DNA from 3 places in the Ideonella margarita genome. Region 1 is predicted to be linked to each of the others. Evidence: predicted binding sites of a transcription regulator. Region 1 holds the regulator's gene; each other region holds the start of a gene.
The links. The regulator FNR, encoded in region 1, switches genes on or off when oxygen is low (the NO sensors DNR and NnrR bind a similar motif). The targets are predictions, from matches to a motif close to TTGATNNNNATCAA.

Region 1 (6,776 bases):
GAGCGGATGCCGCCGCCCACCGGCGTGGTCAGCGGCCCCTTGATGGACACGAGGTAGTTGCGCAGCACCTGCACGGTCTCGTCAGGCAACCAGACGTCGGGTCCGTAGAGGCGCGTGGCTTTCTCGCCGGCAAACACCTCCATCCACTGGATCTGCCGCTCACCGCGATAAGCCTTGGCGACCGCGGCATCCACCACCTTGATCATGACCGGCGTGACATCCACACCCACGCCGTCGCCCTCGATGTACGGAATGATGGGACGGGCCGGAACGTTGAGCGAAAAGTCAGCGTTGGCGGTGATCGGTTGACCACCTTCGGGCACATCGATGTGCTGGTACATGCAGTAGGACTCCAAGCGTCTGTCTGACGCGGTTCGCCGAAGCAGAAATTCTAGTTCAGCGTGGGAGTGCAACTGAGGCGTGACTCACCGCTCAAGCACCCGGGTCAGCTCAGGCAATAGTCGATCAGCTTGACCCACAGGCCATGCCCGAGCGCCCAGGCCGAAGCCCCCGCCAGCGCAGCGCCGGAAACACGCACCGCCAGGCTGACGATGCGCGCGTCCAGTTGCCGGCCGCGTCCGCCCAGGCGCAGCCACAAGGCCGGCGCCAACCCCAGCGCGATCGATGAGGCCAGCGCAAAGACGGCCATGACGGCCGCGCCGCCCCAGGGCCCATTGGCCAGAGCCGCCACCATCAAGGCCGATTGCAGCAGGCCGCAGGGCCATGCCCACCAGACGGCGCCCACCGCGGTGGCGCGGGTCGGGCCGTTCATGCGTTGCCAGCCGCCCTGCCCGCTGGCGCGCGGCGTTTGCCGGCCCAGCGATTCCAGCCATTCCGGTTGTCGCCCCTGCCACAACAGCCACAGCCCCAGCGCCAGGGCTGCCAGATGAGCCAGCGTCCAGAGTGGGCGCAGCGCGGGTGTCCAGGCGCCCAGCCAGGCCAGCGCACTCACGCTGGAAGCCACCACGGCACCTGCAGCCGTGTACCCCAGCAAGCGCCCGAGGTGAAAGCCCGCCCAGGCACCCGCCGGGCGCCCGCTGCCGCAAGCCGCCACGGCCGCCGCGCTGGGGCCACTGCACATGGCCACGCAATGCACGGAGCCAGCCAAGCCCATCAACAGGGCGCTCAAAAGCAAAGCGAAGTTCACCCTCAGATGATGCGCGAAAAACGCTCCCGAACACGGTCGGCCTGCAAATGCCGGTCAAAGCACATGGCGATGGCGCGCACGAAGAACCACCCCGCTGCCGTGATCTGGATAGCGCCCGGAGTCACCGTCACCAGACCCATGTCAACGTACGGCTGCAGCTGCGAGAGCTCATTGCGGAAGTACTCGTTGAAGCTGATCAGGTGCGCCAGCTCGATCGATTCGAACTCCAGCCGACCCTGGCACATCAGCGCCATGATCACGGCACGGCGAAGCAGGTCATCACGCGTCAATGCCAAGCCGCGCACCACGGCAAACTGGCCTTGGCGGATGGCGTCGTAATACTCGGGCAGCGTCTTCGCGTTCTGGCTGTAGGTGGCGCCCATGCGGCCGATCGACGACACGCCCAGCCCGATCAGATCGCAATCAGGCTGCGTGCTGTAGCCCTGGAAGTTGCGATGCAGCCGCCCTTGCCGCTTGGCCGCCGCCAGTGAATCGGTGGACAGCGCAAAGTGGTCCATGCCGATGTAGGTGTAGCCGTGGCCCAGGAAGCCACCGATGGCGCCCGACAGCATGCTGATGCGGTGCTCAGGGGGCGGCAGCTGGCTGCCATCAATGCGCCGCTGCGGCTTGAAGCGCGAGGGCAGATGCGCATAGGCATACAGCGCGATGCGGTCAGGCCGCCACTCGCCGATCTGGTTGATGGTGCGGGCGAAGGTCTCGGGCGTCTGCTTCGGCAGGCCGTAGATCAGATCGACATTGATCGACTCGAACCCCAGTTCGCGGGCGCACACCATCAGGCTCTGGATGCTCTCGGGCGACTGCACCCGGTGCACGGCCTTCTGCACCTCGGGGTCCAGGTCCTGCACGCCGAAACTCAAGCGATTGAAGCCGAGCTGCCGCAGGTGCGCCAGGCGTTGCGGGTCAGCGGTGCGCGGGTCGACCTCGATCGACACCTCGGCCCCCGGGGCGAGCCGGAAGCTCTTCTGCAGGAACGCCATCACCCGGCTGAGCTCGGCGTCACTCAGGAAGGTGGGCGAGCCACCACCGAAGTGCAGCTGCGACACGTTCTGCACGCCGCCCAGCGCCTGTGCATGCAGGGCCACTTCGGCCTCCAGCACATCGAGGTATTCGGTGGCGCGCTCATGGTGTTTGGTGATCACCTTGTTGCAGGCGCAGTAGTAGCACACCGATTCGCAGAACGGGATGTGCACATAGATGGACAGCGGCTTCTTGCCGCCCACCATGGCGCCCTCGGCCCGCTGGTGCAGAGCGCCCAGGTAATCGGCCGGACCAAACGCCTCCACGAAGCGATCAGCGGTCGGGTAAGAGGTGTAGCGCGGGCCCGGCACGTCGAAACGTTGCAGCAGGTCCACTGGCAGCGGCGTGGCCGCTTCAAGGATGTGATTTGCCATGGCCGTGATGGTGCCAAAGCACACTGCAGCGGCCTTGATCTGGCTCAAGGGTGCGGCGCGGCGCCCGTCCAAGAATGGCGCATCGATTGAGGAAGATCATGCTGCCCACCTGCTCCCCGCACGACCTGTCATGCCCTTCGGCCCCTGAGGCCGCGCACGCCATAATGAAAGCCATGACCACCGACACCCAGCGCGTGAAGGCCGACGCCTTCAAGGTCGCCTGCTCCAGCTGCAACTTGCGTGAACTGTGCCTGCCCGTCGGGCTGGCCAGCCCCGACCTGGAGAAGCTCGACAGCCTGGTGGCCAACCGCCGCACCGTGGCGCGCGGCGACACCCTCTTCCGCTCGGGCGACGAGTTCCAGTCTCTCTACGCCGTGCGCACCGGCTTCTTCAAGACCTGCGTGTCGTCCGAAGACGGGCGCGACCAGGTCACCGGCTTCCAGATGGCGGGCGAGTTGCTGGGCCTGGACGGCATCAGCAATGACCGCCACTCCTGCGACGCAGTGGCACTGGAAGACTCCCAGGTGTGCGTGATTCCGTACAGCCAGCTGGAAGAGCTGTCGCGCGAGTTCACCGACCTGCAGCACCAGTTCCACAAGATCATGAGCCGCGAGATCGTTCGCGACCACGGCGTGATGCTGCTGCTGGGCAGCATGCGCGCCGAGGAACGACTGGCTGCCTTCCTGCTGAACCTGACGCAGCGGCTGCAGGCCCGGGGGTTCTCGGCCTCTTCATTGATCCTGCGGATGACGCGCGAGGAAATCGGCAGCTACCTGGGCCTCAAGCTCGAAACGGTAAGCCGCACGTTCTCGAAGTTCCAGGAAGAGGGCCTGCTGGAGGTGAAGCAGCGCCAGATCCGCATCGTCGACCAGGCTGGCCTGCAGCAACTGGTGAACGGGGCTGGCGGCGCCTGCTGAACGCGGATTCCGGTGGGCTCCATCGGAGCCAACCCACCATGAACAAGGGCCGCATCGAGCGGCCCTTTTTTGTTTCAGCTCAGGCGCTGTGCCCGGGGCCGGTCAGCGGCTCGTCGAAGTGGTCAGCGGGCATGGTCAGCAGCAACTGCGACAAGGCCCCTGAGGTGGCGATCACGGCCCAGAAGACGAAGAACGAGACGCTGTAGACGGCCTTCGGCGACCACTCGATGGCAGCACCGCCAAACCACATCAGCGTGCCCGGATCAACCACCGAGAACACCAGCATTTCAAGCACCCCTGCCATCAGGAAAGCCGGCCAGAGGATGCCGACGGTGCGGACGCTGAACGGTGTCTTCGGGGTGCTCATGGTGTTCTCCTGAAGGACTAGGGCTTGGGCGTAGCGGCGTGGTTGCGGGCCTGCATGGCGGGTGTGTTGCCGTCGGCACCGTCCTTGATGTTGACGGTGACGCTCGGGTCGTCGCGGTCCAGTACCGGGTCAGCCCCGCGCACTGCGATGACCGCCGTGGTCAGGCTGGCACACACCACCACCACGGGCCCGCCCACCACCAGCCACATCATCGGATGGCGGAACCACGCCTTGCCACTTTGGGCCGGCGCAGCAGGGCTTGCAACAGGGGAAATCTCGGAGGTCGACATGCTGTGTTCCTGCGTCCGCTCAGCGCGGCACGATGAAGGTTGATTTTTCGCTCAGGGTGATGGCGGATGGCGCCCCCTCCCCTGGCACACGTTCGATCTGGAAATGGATCGGGTGGGCACCGGCGCCGGCCTGCTGGCTCGATTCATACGGCACCTGCACCGACACCGTGATCCACCGCGCCTCGGCCGGCAAGACCTCCACCACCTCAGGCACACCCACCAGCTTGATGCCGGTCAAGCCGTCGACATGGATGCGGTAGTGCTGCACGCGCTCGGCGGCGTTCATGATCTGCAGGCGGTAAACGTTCTCGATGCGCCCATCCTCCACCTGCCTGGCCAGCGAGGCGCGGTCACGCACCACGTCCACGCGGAAAGGATCACGCAGCGCAATGCTGGCCACGAAGGCACCGCAGATGATGGCGAGGATGGCCGTGTAGATCAGCACCCGCGGGCGCAGCACCCGCTTGAGGATCTGCTGTTTGTCGAGATGCTGGGACAGGCTGTTCTGGGTGGCGTAACGGATCAGGCCGGGTTGATAACCCATCTTGTCCATGATGCCGTCGCACACGTCAATGCAGGCGGCACAGCCGATGCACTCGTACTGCAGGCCCTTGCGGATGTCGATGCCGGTCGGGCAGACCTGCACGCACAGGCCGCAGTCGATGCACGAACCCAGACCCAGTTGCGCCGGGTCAGCCTTCTTGGAGCGCGGGCCACGCGGGTCGCCCCGCTCGCTGTCGTAGCTGATGATCAGGGTGTCGTGGTCGAACATCACGCTCTGGAAGCGCGCGTACGGGCACATGTACTTGCAGACCTGCTCACGCATGTAGCCGGCGTTGCCGTAGGTGGCAAAGCCGTAGAACAGCACCCAGAACCATTCCCACGGCCCGAAGCCGAGCGTCATCGCCTCGGCGGCCAGCGTCTTGATGGGCGTGAAGTAGCCAACGAAGGTGAAACCGGTCCAGAGGCCGAACAGGATCCAGACCGATTGCTTGGCCGTCTTGCGCCAGAGCTTCTCCAGCGTCCACGGGCCTTCGTCGAGGCGCATGCGCTGGGCGCGGTCGCCCTCGATGCGCTGCTCGAACCACATGTAGATCTCGGTGTACACCGTCTGCGGGCAGGCGAAGCCGCACCACAGGCGCCCTGCCACGGCCGTGAACAGGAACAGCGCGTACGCCGAGATCATCAGCAGACCCGACAGGTAGATCAGGTCTTGCGGGTAGAGCACCAGACCGAAGATGTAGAACCGGCGCGAAGCCAGGTCAAACAGCACGGCCTGGCGGTCGTTCCAGACCAGCCAAGGCAGGCCGTAGAACACCAGTTGGGTGATCCACACCAGGGCCCATCGCCAGGTGGCGAACAGGCCGGTGACGGCACGCGCGTAGATCTTCTTCTGTTTCTGATAGAGCGAGACCACGGTCCCGGACTTGTCCGCGTCGTCAGTGACGGCGGCGGCGTTGGATGCAGGCGTGGTCTCACTCATACAGATTCATCAGATCACTGCGCAGCGACCTTGGTGGCCTGGCTCAGGTTCCAGACATAGGCGGTCAGCACCTTCAGCTGCTCCGGCGTGAAGCGGTGGCCTTGCGGCGGCATCACGTTGGTCTTGCCGTTGTTGACCATGGCCACGATGGCGGGTTCACCCCAGCCGTGCAGCCAGACCTTGTCGGTCAGGTTCGGGGCGCCCATCAGCGGGTTGCCCTTGCCGTCTGCACCGTGGCAGGCCGCGCACGCCGCGAACTTGGCCTTGCCCAATTGGGCCGCGACCGAGTTGTGCGGGCTGTCCGACAGGCTCAGCACATAGTTGGCCACGTTGCGCACATCTTCCGAGGTGCCCACTGCAGCAGCCATCGGAGGCATGACGCCCTGGCGACCTTCCTTGATGGTCTTCTCGATGTACTCGGGGCCGGAGCCGCCCAGCCAGTCACTGTCGGCCAGGTTCGGGAAGCCCTTGCTGCCGCGTGCGTCAGCGCCGTGGCACTGGGCGCAGTTGTTAACGTAGAGGCGCTCACCGATGGCCATGGCCTGCGGGTTCTTGGCCATCTGCTCGGCGCTCAGGTTGGCGAAGCCGGCGTAGACGGGCGCCATGGCGGCCGCTGCCTTCTCGTTCTCACCCTTGAGCTGCCCCACAGCCGACCACTTCAAGGTGCCTTCGCTGGCACCCAGGCCCGGGTACAGCGACAGGTAGATCGCCGCGAACACGATGGTCAGGATGAACAAGCCCATCCACCAGCGCGGCAGCGGGTTGTTCATCTCCTTCAAGTCTTCGTCCCACACGTGGCCGGTGGTGTTGTCATCGGCCATCTTGACGCGCTTGCTGGCCACCGCCAGCACGAACACGCAGAAGGCCAGGCCGCCGATGACGATGCCCGCCACGAACAGCGACCAGCCATTGCTGAAAAAGTCACTCATGTCATTTACTCCTTGAGCGGGGGGCACCAGAAGGCGCAACCCGCCGTGTCTCATGGGCGATCGGAGGTTCCGACGGGCGCATCGTCGTCCAGGAACGGCACCTGGGCGGCGTCATCGAAGAAGTCCTTGCGCTTGCGGCTCCAGGTCCAGAGCATCAGCCCCAGAAAGAGCACCAGCGAAACCAGCGTCACGACGCTGCGCATCACGTTGATGTCGAAGTCCATCGAAAAC
Region 2 (6,776 bases), on a different contig from region 1:
GTTCGTGATGAACGAGCGCGGCACGGTGTTGGCGGCCAGTGACGCGTCGATGGTCGGTGAAGACCTGGCCTACCGGCCGTTTTTTCTTGAAGCGTTGTCGGGCCGGGTAGGGCGGCATTTCGCCATCGGCACGCAAGACAGCCAGCCCGGTTATTACGTCTCGCACCCCATCCATGATGGCGCGCGGGTGGCGGGCGTGGCCACCATCAAGATCAGCCTGGAGCCCATCAACCAGGCTTGGGCCATGCTGGGCGCACCGGCGCTGCTGGCCGATTCGAACCAGGTGGTCATCCTGTCTTCGCAGCCCGAATGGCGCTACACCACGCTGGCCGATTTGCCGCTGGAGCGCCGCGTCGATTTGCAGCTGACCCGCATGTACAACCAGCAGCGGCTGGGGCGCTTTCCGCTGCAGGTGGATTTGCGCATCGATGAAGACAGCCAGATCGTCGAGGGCGTCTTGCCCAATGGCTTGAATGCCAACAGCGCGCGGCCACGACCGGCCAGCCGCGGCATGCTGGTGCTGGGCCGCACGCTGAACGGCATGGACTGGCGATTGATGATGTTCACCGACCTGCAGCGCGTGCGTCAGCAGGCGGTGCTGCACAGCCTGCTGGCGGCCGTGACCACCGGCTTCCTGCTGCTGCTGGCGCTCTTCGTGAACCAGCGGCGCCGCATCCTCAGCCAGAAGCTGCAGGCCAAGCGCTGGCTGGAGCAGGCTAATACCGAACTTGAAAACAAGGTGACCCGGCGCACCGGTGCCCTGAGCGAAGCCAACAACCGGCTGCGCAAGGAAGTGGCCGAGCGCGAGCAGGCCGAGCTCACGCTGCGCCGCGCGCAGGACGAGCTGGTGCATGCCGGCAAGATGGCCGCGCTGGGCCAGCTGGCCACCGGCATCACGCATGAGTTGACGCAGCCGCTGGGCGCCATCCGCACGCTCTCGGGCAATGCGCTGGAGTTCATGCGCCGCGGCGACATGAACGCCGTGCAGGGCAACCTGAACATCCTGACCCGGCTGGCTGACCAGATGGGCGGCATCATCCAGCCGCTCAAGGGTTTCGCCCGCAAGTCGGCCGCGCAACCGGCCAGCACCGACACCGCCGTGGCCATGGGCAATGCGCTGTTCCTGTATGACCAGCGCCTGCGCAAGGGCGGCGTGCAGGTGCACAACCACCTGCAGCCCGGCCAGACGCTGGCCTGGTGTGACCCGAACCGGTTGGAGCAGGTGTTGATCAACCTCATTGGCAATGCCGCCGATGCCATGGCCGCCCTGCCTGAAGGCCATCCGCGCGAGCTGCATTTGAACGCCGGACCCGACCTGCCCGAACCCGGCGATGAAACCGCCGATGAAACCGCTGCCCCGCGCGTGGTGATCACCGTGCGCGACACCGGCCCCGGCCTCGCCACCGACGTGCTCGAGCGCTTGTTCGAGCCCTTCTTCAGCACCAAGGAAGCGGGTGTTGGCCTGGGCCTGGGCCTGGCCATTTCACGCGACATCGCCCGCGAAGCCGGCGGTGAGCTGGACGCCCGCAATGCACCGGAAGGCGGCGCCTGCTTCGTGCTGCGCCTGCCCGCCGCGCCTCGATCGCAAGACCCACAGGAACACACCCCATCATGAGTCTCGAGTTGTCCGTGCTGCTGGTGGAAGACGACCTGCACATGCAGCTGGGTTGCGTGCAGGCGCTGCAGCTGTCTGGCCTGCGGGTGGATGCCGTTGAATCGGCCGAGGCCGCCCTGAAGCTCATCACGCCGGGCTTTGCCGGTGTGGTGGTGACCGACATGCGCCTGCCCAAGGCGGACGGCCTGTCGCTGGTGCGCCGCTGCCAGGAGCTCGACCCCGACCTGCCGGTCATCATGATCACCGGCCACGGCGACGTGACGCTGGCCGTGGAAGCCATGCGCAGCGGCGCCTATGACTTCATCCCCAAGCCGTTTTCGCCAGAGGTGCTGGTGGAAGTGGTGCGCCGGGCCATGGAAAAGCGCGGCCTGACGCTGGAAGTGGCCAGCCTGCGCCAGGCCCTGGCGCTGAAGGAAGGCGTGGCCGGCAAGCTGGTCGGGCGCTCGCCGCAGATGGAAGCGGTGCGGCAGCTGGTGAGCCGGGTGGCGTCGTCGTCGGTCGACGTGTTGATTCGCGGTGAAACCGGCACTGGCAAGGAAGTGGTGGCGCAGGCGCTGCATGAGCTGTCGGGCCGGCGCCAGGCGCCGCTGGTGGCGCTGAACTGCGGCGGCCTGCCCGACAACCTGCTCGACAGCGAACTTTTCGGCCACGAGGCCGGCGCCTTCACCGGCGCGCAGAAGCGCCGCATCGGCAAGATTGAACACGCCCACGGTGGCACGCTGTTCCTGGATGAAGTGGAAAGCATGCCGATGGGCGTGCAGGTGAAGCTGCTGCGGGTGCTGCAGGACCGGGTCATCGAGCGCCTGGGCTCGAACCAGCGTGTGCCGGTGGATTGCCGCGTGGTGGCCGCCACCAAGGACGACCTGCTGCAGCGCGCACACCAGAACACCTTCCGCAGCGACCTGTATTACCGCCTCAACGTGGTGACGATTGACTTGCCGCCGCTGCGTGAGCGCCGCGAAGACATTCCGATGCTGCTCGAGCACTTCCTGCTGCTGGCCGCCAGCCGCTACGGCCTGCCGCAACCCACCGTGTCCACCATGCAGCTGCGCGCCTTGATGACCCACCACTGGCCCGGCAATGTGCGCGAGCTGCGCAACGTGGCCGACTGCCTGGTGCTGGGCGTGCGCAACGATGTGCTGGGTGATGCGGTGGCCGCAGCCCCCGCGCCGGCTGGCTTGTCATTGGCCGAAACGGTGGACGACTTCGAGCGCAGCCTGATCCGCGAAGAGTTGCGGCGTCAGGGCGGCAACATCGCCCGCAGCGCCCAGGCCCTGCGCATTCCCAAGACCACGCTGAACGACAAGATCCGCAAGCACGGCCTGAACAACGGCGGCGCTGACGGAGAGGCTTGAGGCCGCGCTGACGGCCGGTGCTCAGCCCAGGCCGCGGCGCCGGCCCATGTCGGTGCTCATCACCGCCAGCTCTGCGGCCGTCAGCCGGGTTTGAGCGGCTGGAAACACCAGCCCGTCTTCCAGGCCCAGGTGGCTGTGGTGCAGCGTGATGAACGCGTCGCTCGTTGCCATCAATGCCGCCATCCCGGCCGGTGAACGGCTCGCAGCCAAGTCGGCCAGCCCGGCTCGCAGCGTGAGCCACACCGCCCGGAACTGCGCGTGATCGGCCAGCATCTGCTGCGCCGCTGCCATCAGCTGTGGGTCATCGCTGGCCTGCAGGGCCGGAATGATGTGGCGCTCTTCGTCTTCATGGTGCAGCGGCGCAGCCACGTCGAAGTAGCGCATCACATCCACCGCGGCGCGGGTGGCTTGCTCATCAGGCATCTGCCCCGGCAGTTGGGCGACATGGTTGAGCAGCCGCTGCAGCAGCCCCAGGCTGCGCTGCAGGCGCTCGTGGCAGGCGGCCAGCAACTCGAACGGGGCCTCGGTGCCCGCGGCGGGGCCGGCGTGCAGCGCTGGGGCCGAGGCGCTGCGAGGGAGCGGAAGTTGAGCCATGTCTGATTGTGGCGCTGCCGGGTGCCCAGCCTGCGGCCGGTCTTGATCTGGCGCAACACACCGGCGCCGGTGCTGGGCAACAGTGCCCCCACAACGAGACCGACCGCCGACCATGGACCCAGTTGCCCACCTCCACACCGCCACCGGAACCCCGCCCGAACGCGCCCCGCTGACGCGCTTGCGTGCATCGTCGCGGGCGGTGCTGATCACCGCGCTGCCCGGCGACGCGGTGATGGCGCCGCTGCTGCCCGATGCCGTGGGCTGGGGCGGCCTGTTTGGCGGCCCCGCCGTGACGGCGGCCGAATGCGCCACGCTGAACGAGCTGGCCCGCGCCCGCCGCGTCAGCCCCGGCACCGCCTTGTTCAGCCGCAGTGAGCGCGCCACCGCGCTGGTGGCGGTGCTCGAAGGCGACGTGGCGCTGGGCGTTCGGCAATCCGTGGGTACGTTCAGAACCGAGCGCCACCTGCACGGCCCGGCCTGGCTGGATGTGGCTGCTGCCTGGCTGGGCGAAGCGCCGCCGCAGGATGCGCGCGCACTGAGTACGGCCACGGTGCTGGAGTTGCCGCGTGACGTGCTGCAGGTGCTGCTGGAGCGCCAGCACGGCCTGGCCCGGCGCTTGATTCTGACGCTGGCCCGCGAGGTGCGCCTGCTGGCGGGCAGCACCCAGGATCTGATGCACAAGGACGCACCAGCCCGGCTGGCCGCCTGGCTGCGTGAACACTGTGTGCCCGACGGCCCCAGCGCGGCGCAGGCCATGGTGCAGTTGCCGCTGCGCAAGCGCGACATCGCGTCGCAGCTGGCGATCACGCCGGAAACGCTGTCACGTCTGATGCGCAGCTTCACCAGCCAGGGCGTGATCCAGGTGGCGGGCTACACCGTGCACGTGCTGGACGTGCCGGCGCTGGAACGCCTGGCGAACGGTTGAATCCTCAGGCCTTCACAGGGTGAGCATCTTCAGCGCCACGGCCGCCAGCACGGCGCCGATGGCGTAGCGGATCAGGGCCAGCGGCGCGCGGGTGCTGATGACGGCGCCCACCAACACGCCCGGCACCGAGCCGATCAGCAGGTTGAGCAGCAGCGTGAAGTTCACGTTGCCCAGCGTCAGGTGGCCCAGGCCTGCGATCAGCGTCAGCGGAATGGCGTGGGCCAGGTCGGTGCCGACCAGCTTGCTGGCATTCAGCCGCAGCGGGTAGAGGTACAGCAGCAGCACGGTGCCCAGGGCGCCGGCGCCGATGGAGGTGAGCGTGACCAGCACGCCCAACACCATGCCGGTCACCACCGTCAGCGGGGGTTGCAGGTGCTTGAACTTCTCGGTGTTGGTGACGCGCAGGTGCTTGCCCAGGCCGTGCAGCCAGTCCTTCAGGAAGATGCCCAGCGCGGTGATCAGCAGCATCACGCCCACGGCGCTGATGATGAAACCGTCCTTCACGCGGGCGGCTTCCGAGTAGTGCATCCACGCCAGCGTCAAGGCCGCGGCGGGCAGGCTGCCCAGCGCCAGCCGGCGCACCACTTGCCAGTCCACGGTGCCGTGGTTGTGGTGCACGGCGGTGCCGAACACCTTGGTGATGGCCGCATACAGCAAGTCGGTGCCCACCGCGGTTTGGGGGGCCCAGCCGAACATCAGCACCAGGATCGGGGTCATCAGGGAGCCACCGCCAACGCCGGTCACACCCACCAACACGCCGACGATCAAGCCGGCGAGGGCGGTCAGGCCATCCATCTGCATCAGGTAACTCCCGGGGAAACAGCAAAAACCGCCCGAAGTGGGCGGCTGAAACATTGTCGCTGCAACGAGAATCGCATAAGCGACCCGCTATTTGCACCCCTAAAACATTTTTTGACTTAACTTATGCGCTTGCAGCATTTGGGCGACGACGGACACCGCGATCACCCCCGGCTCCTTCCCGTCGATGCCCGGCAAACCGATCGGGCAATGCATGCGCGCCAGGGCATCGGCCGGGATGCCGCGCTCCTGCAGGCGGTGTTCAAACCGGGCGCGCTTGGTGGCTGAGCCGATCAGGCCGAACCAACCCGCGTCCTGGCGCTTGAGGATGGCGTGGGCCAGGCGCAGGTCGAGGTCGTGGTTGTGGGTCAGCACCAGATAGAAGGTGCCCGGCGCTGCCAGCGGCACCTCGGCCTCAACCGGTTCCACGCACACCCGACGGATGTGTTCGGGCAGCGGGCCGGCGGGGAATTCGCTCTCGCGCTCATCGATCCATTCCACCTGGCAGGGCACCTGGCCGAGCAGTTGCACCACCGCGCGGCCCACATGGCCAGCACCGTGCAGCTGCAGCGTGAAGCGCGGGGCCGGTGCCGTCCAGCTGCGCAGGCGGGTGTCGTCCAGCGGCTCGAAGTGCAGTGTCAGGGCGCCACCACAGCACTGGCCCAGCGACGGGCCGAGCGCCACGGGCCAGGCGGAAGGGTGGGTGTCGTGCCCGCGCGCCAGCTGCTCTCGGGCACGGGCGATGGCCTGCTGCTCCAGGTGGCCACCGCCGATGGTGCCGGCCACATGCTGCGCACTCACCAGCATGCAGGTGCCGGTTTCGCGCGGCACCGAGCCCTTGGTCTGGCCGACCCGCACCAGCATCGCCGGCTCACCGGTGGCCACCCAGTGGCGGGCCACGGCCAGCGTGGCCTCAGCCGCCTGCAGGTGCCCGGCCCGGTCGGCGTTGCGATGGCCGATGAGGCTGTGCATCACGGTGCGCGCACGGCGTCCACGGCGCGCAGCAGCGCTTCGGGCGTGGCGGGGGCGCTCAATGGTGGCTGGGCGCCGGCCGGGCCGCAGGCGGCCACCGCATCGCGCAGGGCCAGCAGCACGGCAAAGCCCAGCAGCAGCGGGGGCTCGCCCACGGCCTTGCTGCGGTGGATGCTGTCTTCCACATTGGCGTTGTTGAACAGCCGGGTGTGCAGGGCTGCCGGCACGTCGTTCGCTGTCGGGATCTTGTAGGTTGATGGCGCGTGGCTCAGCAGCTTGCCGCTGGTTGGGTGCCACACCAGCTCTTCGGTGGTCAGCCAGCCCATGCCCTGCACGAAGCCGCCTTCGATCTGTCCGATGTCGATGGCCGGGTTGAGCGACCGGCCCACGTCGTGCAGCAAATCTGCCCGGGCCAGCTGCCATTCGCCGGTCAGGGTGTCGAGCAACACCTCGGCGCAGGCCGCGCCGTAGGCGAAGTAATAAAACGGCCGGCCGGTGAGGGTCTGGCGGTCCCAGT
Region 3 (6,776 bases), on a different contig from region 1:
CTGGAGATCGGCTCATCCGTGCGCACGGTGGAAGACTGCATCGCCGAGGCCCGCAAGGACGTGACGGTGCAGACCTCGCTGCTGGAAAGCCGCTTTCTGTGCGGCAGCCGGCGCCTGTTCAACACCTTCCGCCATGCCAACACCGAGGCGATGGACGCCCCGGCGTTCCTGCAGGCCAAGATGCTGGAATTGCGCCAGCGCCATGTGAAGTACGAGGACACGCCCTACTCGCTGGAGCCGAATTGCAAGGAAAGCCCCGGCGGCCTGCGTGACCTGCAGGTGGTGATGTGGGTGGCCCGCGCCGCCGGCCTGGGCAAGACCTGGGGCGAGCTGGCCAGCAAGGGCCTGATCACGCCGTTCGAGGTGAAGCAGTTGCAACGCCATGAAGGCGTGCTGAAGGTCATCCGCTGCCGCCTGCATCAGGTGGCCGGTCGGCGAGAAGACCGGCTGGTATTTGACCTGCAGACCGCCGTGGCCGAGAGTTTTGGCTACCAGGGCAGCAAGTCCGAGCGTGCCTCCGAGGTGCTGATGCACCGCTACTACTGGGCAGCGAAGGCCGTCACCCAGCTCAACCAGATCCTGGTGTTGAACATCGAGGAACGCATCAACCGCACGGAAACCGTGCCGATGCGTCCGATCAATGCCCGCTTCCTGGACCGTGCCGGCATGCTGGAGGTGTCGCACGACGACCTCTACACCGAGAACCCGCACGCCATCCTCGAAAGCTTTCTGATTTATCAGCAGACGCCGGGCATCAAGGGTTTCTCGGCGCGCACCCTGCGGGCGCTCTACAACGCCCGCAACGTGATGGACGGCGCCTTCCGGCGTGACCCGGTGAACCGGGACCTGTTCATGGACATCCTGCGACAGCCCGAAGGCCAGACGCACGCCTTCCGCCTGATGAACCAGACCTCGGTGCTGGGTCGCTACCTGTGGGTGTTCCGCCGCATCGTCGGGCGCATGCAGCATGACCTGTTCCACGTCTACACGGTGGACCAGCACATCCTGATGGTGCTGCGCAATGTGCGCCGCTTCTTCATCCCCGAGCACACGCACGAATACGCGTTCTGCTCGCAGCTGGCCGCCGGTTTCGAGAAGCCCTGGCTGCTCTACATCGCCGCGCTCTTCCATGACGTGGCCAAGGGCCGGGGCGGAGATCACTCCGAGCTCGGCGGCGTGGAAGTACGGCGTTTCTGCCGCGACCACGGCCTGGCCAAGGACGAAACCCAGCTGGTCGAATTCCTGGTGCGACACCACCTGACGATGAGCCAGGTCGCGCAGAAGGAAGACCTGTCTGACCCCGACGTCATCCGCCACTTCGCCCAGCGCGTGGGCACCGCCCGCAACCTGACCGCGCTCTACCTGCTGACGGTGGCGGACATCCGCGGCACCAGCCCCAAGGTGTGGAACGCCTGGAAGAGCAAGCTGCTGGAAGACCTCTTCCGCCTGACGCTGCGCGCACTTGGCGGCGCTGAGCCCAATGCCGAGACCGAGATCGAGGCGCGCAAGCAGGAAGCCCAGCAGATCCTGGCCCTGCACAGCGCCTTGCCGGGCACCGAGCAACCGCTGTGGAAGACGCTGGAGCTGAGCTATTTCGCGCGGCACGACGCCACCGAAATCGCCTGGCATGCACGGGCCCTGTGGCGCCATCTGGAAACGGCGGTGCCCATCGTCCGGGCGCGTCCATCGCCCATCGGCGACGGCCTGCAGGTGCTGGTGTTTTCGCCCGACCGCCCTGACCTGTTCGCCCGCATCTGCGGCTACTTCGACGGCGCCGGTTTCTCCATTCAGGACGCCAAGGTTCACACCACGCGCGCGGGCTTTGCGCTCGACACCTTCCAGGTGGTGAGCCCGGCGGCCGAAGGCCATGGGGCCTCAGCCTACCGCGACATGATCTCGCTGGTCGAAACCCAAGCCATCCTCGCCTTGTCGAGCGACGGCCCGCTGCCGGCGCCGGGTCGCGGCCGTGTGTCGCGCCGCGTGCGCTCGTTCCCGGTCAAGCCGCGCGTGTTGTTGCGGCCTGACGAACGCGGCCAACGCTGGCTGCTGTCGGTCAGTGCCAGCGACCGCTCCGGCCTGCTGTACGCCATCGCCCGGGTGCTGGGCGCGCACGGCATCAGCCTGCAACTGGCCAAGGTGTCCACGCTGGGTGAGCGGGTGGAAGACACGTTCCTGGTGAGCGGCTCGGCCCTGCAGCAGCCCAAGTTGCAGTTGCAGATGGAGTCGGAATTGCTGGATGCGATCGGCGCTGCGCCATGAGCTTCAGCACGGTGAATGCCGCCGAATGGCTGGCCGACCCCAGCGCGTTCGACACGGTGATCGACGTGCGTTCGCCCTCGGAGTTTGCGGAGGACCACTTGCCGGGCTCGGTCAACTGGCCGGTGCTGGACGACCTGGAGCGCGCCCGCGTGGGCACGATCTACAAACAGGTGTCCACCTTCGAGGCGCGCAAGGTGGGGGGCGCGTTGGTGTCGCGCCGCATCGCCGACATCCTCGATCAATGGGTGGCTGACAAGCCGAAAGACTGGCGACCGCTGGTGGTGTGCTGGCGCGGTGGCCAACGCTCGGGCAGCCTGAGCCTGGTGCTGGCGCAGGTGGGTTTTCGCACCCGGCAACTGGCCGGCGGCTACAAGGGCTTCCGGGCCTGCGTGCGCGATGAGCTGACCACGCTGCCGGGGCAGTTCACCTGGCAGGTGATTTCCGGCCGCACCGGCAGTGGCAAGACGCGTCTGCTGCATGCGCTGCGTGATGCGGGCGCCCAGACGCTGGACCTGGAAGCACTGGCCGCCCACCGTGGTTCGGTGCTGGGCGGACTGCCCAACCAGCCCCAACCCAGCCAGAAGCGCTTTGAGTCCCTGGTGTGGGGTGCGTTGAAGCAGCTGGACCCGACACGTCCGGTGTTCGTTGAAAGCGAAAGCCGCAAGATCGGCCAGCGTCAGGTGCCTGAGGCCTTGCTGCAGTCGATGCGCAATCCGGCCACGCTGATCGAGGTCAGCATGCCCTTGCCCGGCCGGGTGGAGTTGCTGCTGGAAGAGTATCCAGAGTGCACCGAAGACGTGGCCGGCTTTTGCCAGCGCCTGGATGCATTGATCGAGCTGCGTGGCCGCGAGCTGGTGGGTGAGTGGCAGGGCCAGGCCCAGCGCGGCGACTGGCACCCCCTGCTGCACACGCTGCTTGGGCGGCACTACGACCCGCTCTACGACAAGTCGACCCAAGGGAACTTCCGCGCGACCTGCCTGCGCCGCGAGTTGGAACTGGTTGACGGCCGCTCTGCCAGCATGCTGGCCGCAGCCACTGCCTTGCTGGGCTGAGCCCACCCGGAGCCAGCCGAGGGCCAACGCGCAGCCGGGCGGTGCATGCAGTGAATCAACACCGCTTCACCGTTGCCGGCGCAGTCGCGGCATCATGTGCAAACGTGTTCGTGCTTGCTGTTTGTCAAGCGACGAGCCACCCGTCCCTGTCAGGATAGCGTCCCATGTCGAACCGTCTGGCCGAGAAGGCCTTGCAAGAATCCCGCAGCTTTGGCGTACGCCGCATTCCGGCGTTGCGCCCGCTGGGCTGGCTCGCGCGCGGGTGGTCAGACCTGATGAACTGCCCCGTGCCCGGCCTGTTGCACGGCTTGGTGCTGGCCGGCATCGGCGGTTTGCTCACGGCCTGGGCCAGGCACCAGTTCTGGCTGCTGGTCGGCGCGTTCTCTGCATTCCTGCTGGTGGCCCCCATTCTGGCCACGGGGCTGTACGCCGTCAGCCGCAGCCTCGAAAAAGGCGAGAAGCCCACGCTGCAGACGGCCATGAAGGCCTGGCAGCCGAATGACGGTCGCCTTGTGGTGTTTGGCCTGTTGCTCGCTTTCGCGGGCCTGGGCTGGGTGCTCACGTCCGCCTCGCTCATCACCGGCTTTGCACCCGTCCGCATCCAGACGCCGGTTGATTTCCTGCGCCATGTGGTGCTGGCGCCCACCGGGCACTTGTTCGAGATCTGGCTGGCCTTGGGTGCCCTGCTCGCCGCACCCGTATTCGCTTCCAGCGTGGTGGCCATCCCGCTGCTGCTCGACCGCCATGTCGGCGTGCTGGGGGCCGTGTTCACCAGCTGGCGCGTGGTGATGGAACATCCGGTGCCCATGGCTTTCTGGGCGGCCCTGCTGCTGTTGCTGACCGGCCTGGGCATGGCCTCGATGCTGTTCGGCCTGATCATCGTTGTGCCCTGGCTGGCCCATGCCAGCTGGCACGCCTATCGCGACGTCGTGGACACCTCCGGGCTGTCGGAGCGCAATTGAATGTTCGGATATTCCGAAGAACAGATCGCGTGGTTCGGCCTGACCTTCGGGGTCTCGGCCTTCATGCTGTACATGGTGTTCATCATCCTGCAGTTGGCCCGTGAGTCTCGCGCCGGCCGGTTCGGCACCTTCGTGCTGTTGCTGGGCCTGGGTGTTGGCCTGCTGGGCTTTGCGGCCAAAGGTCTGATCAAGTTCTTCATGGCCGGCATCGTCGAATGAGCTCAGGCGCACCTGCGGCTGAGGGCGCGTCTTCGCCCGTGCAGCGCCACGCCTGGTACGACGACGCCCAGGCCCTGCTCATCGGCACCTTGTTCGTCAGCCTGGGCCTTTTGATGTTCCGGCACGTCGGCTTGATGACGGGTGGCACCGTGGGCCTGGCGCTGCTCGTGAAGTTCGCCAGCGGCTGGGCCTTCGGTCCGGTCTTTTTTGCCATCAACCTGCCGTTTTACTGGCTGGCGTGGAAACGCATGGGGCTGCGTTTCACGGTGAAGACATTGACGGCCGTGAGCCTCTTGGCCCTGCTCAGCGAAACGCTGCCGCAGTGGATCAGCCTGCAGGCCATTCACCCGGTGTTCGCGGCACTGGTAGGCGGCCTGCTCATCGGCACCGGCTTCATCATCTTGTTCCGCCACAAGGCCAGCCTGGGTGGCCTCAACATGCTGGTGCTGTGGCTGCAGGACCGCTTTGGCTGGCGCGCTGGCGTGGTGCAGATGGCGCTGGACGCGCTGATCTTGCTGGCGGCCTGGCCGTGGGTTGATGCGCAGCGACTGGCGCTGTCGGTGCTGGCTGCGGTGGCCATGAACGTGGCGCTGGCCGTGAACCACAAGCCGGGCCGCTACATCGCGTTCTGACGTGCTCGGACGTGTTCTTACGCGTTTTGTTTGCCCATGAAAAAAGCGGCCCGAGGGCCGCTTCGCTTTTGGTTGAAGCCTTGCGGCGTCAGCCCATGTGCAAACCACCGTTGCAGGAAAAGTCTGCACCCGTGGTGAAGCCCGAATCCGGGCCGGCCAGCCAGGCCACCACCGAGCCGATTTCCTCAGGCGTGCCCAGACGCTTCACGGGAATGGTGGCAACGATCTTCTCCAGCACTTCCGGCTTGATGGCGCGGACCATGTCGGTGCCGATGTAGCCCGGGCTGACGGTGTTCACGGTCACGCCCTTGGCGGCCATTTCCTGGGCCAGGGCCATCGTGAAGCCGTGCATGCCGGCCTTGGCAGCCGAGTAGTTCGTCTGGCCCGCCTGGCCCTTTTCACCGTTCACCGACGAGATCTGGATGATCCGGCCAAAACCGCGCTCGACCATGTCCGGCACCACTTGCTTGGTGACGTTGAACATCGAGTTCAGGTTGGTGTCGATGACCGCGTGCCAGTCGTCCGGCGTCATCTTCAGGAACATGCGGTCCTTGGTGATGCCGGCGTTGTTCACCAGCACATCGATCGGGCCGTGCTCTTCCTTCGACTTCGCGAAGGCGGCCACGGTCGATTCCCAATCCGCCACGTTGCCCACGGAGGCGTGGAACTCATAGCCCAGGGCCTTCTGCTCATCGAGCCACTTCGTGTAATCGCGGCTCGGGCCACAACCGGCCACCACGGTGAAGCCTTCCTTGGCCAGGCGTTGGCAGATGGCGGTTCCGATACCACCCATGCCACCCGTCACGTATGCAACTTTCTTCGTCATCTTCATGCTCCTCTAACCAGATCCATTGAGCCGGCCAGACACACTATGGCGCCTGGCCCGCATGCGGGAAGTCCGTGCTTACCCGTTGATGTTGTCGCGCTTCAGCGCTCGACCGTCAGGGCCACGCCCATGCCGCCGCCGATGCACAGCGAGGCGATGCCCTTCTTGGCATCGCGGCGCAGCATCTCGTGCAGCAGCGTCACCAGGATGCGGCAGCCAGACGCGCCGATCGGGTGACCGATGGCGATGGCGCCACCGTTCACATTGACCTTGGACATGTCCCAGCCCATTTCCTTGTGCACGGCGCAAGCCTGCGCTGCGAAGGCTTCGTTGATTTCCAGCAGGTCCAGATCGGCGGCCTTCCAGCCAGCGCGCTCCAGCGCCTTGCGGGCGGCGGGCACCGGGCCCATGCCCATGTAGGCGGGGTCGAGGCCGGCGCTGGCGTAGCTGGCAATGCGGGCCAGCGGGGTCAGGCCCAGGGCGGCAGCCTTGGCAGCCGTCATCAGCATCACGCCGGCTGCGCCGTCGTTCAGTCCCGACGCGTTGCCGGCCGTCACCGAACCCGCCTTGTCGAACGCCGGGCGCAGGCCAGCCAGCGCTTCGGCGTTGGTCTTGCGATTCAGGAATTCGTCGGTGTCGAACACCAGCGCATCACCCTTCTTCTGGGGAATGCTCACGCCGACGATCTCGTCCTTGAACTTGCCGGCATCTTGCGCGGCTGCGGCCTTCTGCTGCGAGGCCAGGGCCAGTGCATCCTGCTGCTCGCGGGTGATGCCGTACTGCTTGGCCACGTTCTCGGCGGTGATGCCCATGTGGTACTGGTTGT

Region 2: the regulator FNR is predicted to act here: its motif matches at 3,607-3,620, upstream of AACH00_RS14725 (hemerythrin domain-containing protein).
Region 3: the regulator FNR is predicted to act here: its motif matches at 3,426-3,439, upstream of AACH00_RS17840 (DUF2189 domain-containing protein).

What each region holds. Positions count from the first base shown of each region.
Region 1 covers NZ_JBBUTI010000004.1:438,455-445,230, reverse strand. The annotation lists gene icd (NADP-dependent isocitrate dehydrogenase) at 1-341, opposite strand, end outside; gene AACH00_RS07440 (sulfite exporter TauE/SafE family protein) at 446-1,147, opposite strand; gene hemN (oxygen-independent coproporphyrinogen III oxidase) at 1,150-2,559, opposite strand; gene fnr (fumarate/nitrate reduction transcriptional regulator Fnr) at 2,733-3,476, shown strand; gene AACH00_RS07425 (hypothetical protein) at 3,556-3,843, opposite strand; gene AACH00_RS07420 (nitrogen fixation protein FixH) at 3,861-4,133, opposite strand; gene ccoG (cytochrome c oxidase accessory protein CcoG) at 4,153-5,616, opposite strand; gene ccoP (cytochrome-c oxidase, cbb3-type subunit III) at 5,631-6,545, opposite strand; gene AACH00_RS07405 (cbb3-type cytochrome oxidase subunit 3) at 6,596-6,769, opposite strand.
Region 2 covers NZ_JBBUTI010000010.1:51,619-58,394, forward strand. The annotation lists gene AACH00_RS14715 (ATP-binding protein) at 1-1,615, shown strand, start outside; gene AACH00_RS14720 (sigma-54-dependent transcriptional regulator) at 1,612-2,970, shown strand; gene AACH00_RS14725 (hemerythrin domain-containing protein) at 2,992-3,564, opposite strand; gene AACH00_RS14730 (Crp/Fnr family transcriptional regulator) at 3,677-4,489, shown strand; gene AACH00_RS14735 (sulfite exporter TauE/SafE family protein) at 4,502-5,290, opposite strand; gene xdhC (xanthine dehydrogenase accessory protein XdhC) at 5,390-6,259, opposite strand; gene xdhB (xanthine dehydrogenase molybdopterin binding subunit) at 6,259-6,776, opposite strand, start outside.
Region 3 covers NZ_JBBUTI010000014.1:99,626-106,401, forward strand. The annotation lists gene AACH00_RS17830 ([protein-PII] uridylyltransferase) at 1-2,259, shown strand, start outside; gene mnmH (tRNA 2-selenouridine(34) synthase MnmH) at 2,256-3,311, shown strand; gene AACH00_RS17840 (DUF2189 domain-containing protein) at 3,476-4,273, shown strand; gene AACH00_RS17845 (DUF2788 domain-containing protein) at 4,274-4,492, shown strand; gene AACH00_RS17850 (YitT family protein) at 4,489-5,124, shown strand; gene phbB (acetoacetyl-CoA reductase) at 5,213-5,950, opposite strand; gene AACH00_RS17860 (acetyl-CoA C-acetyltransferase) at 6,052-6,776, opposite strand, start outside.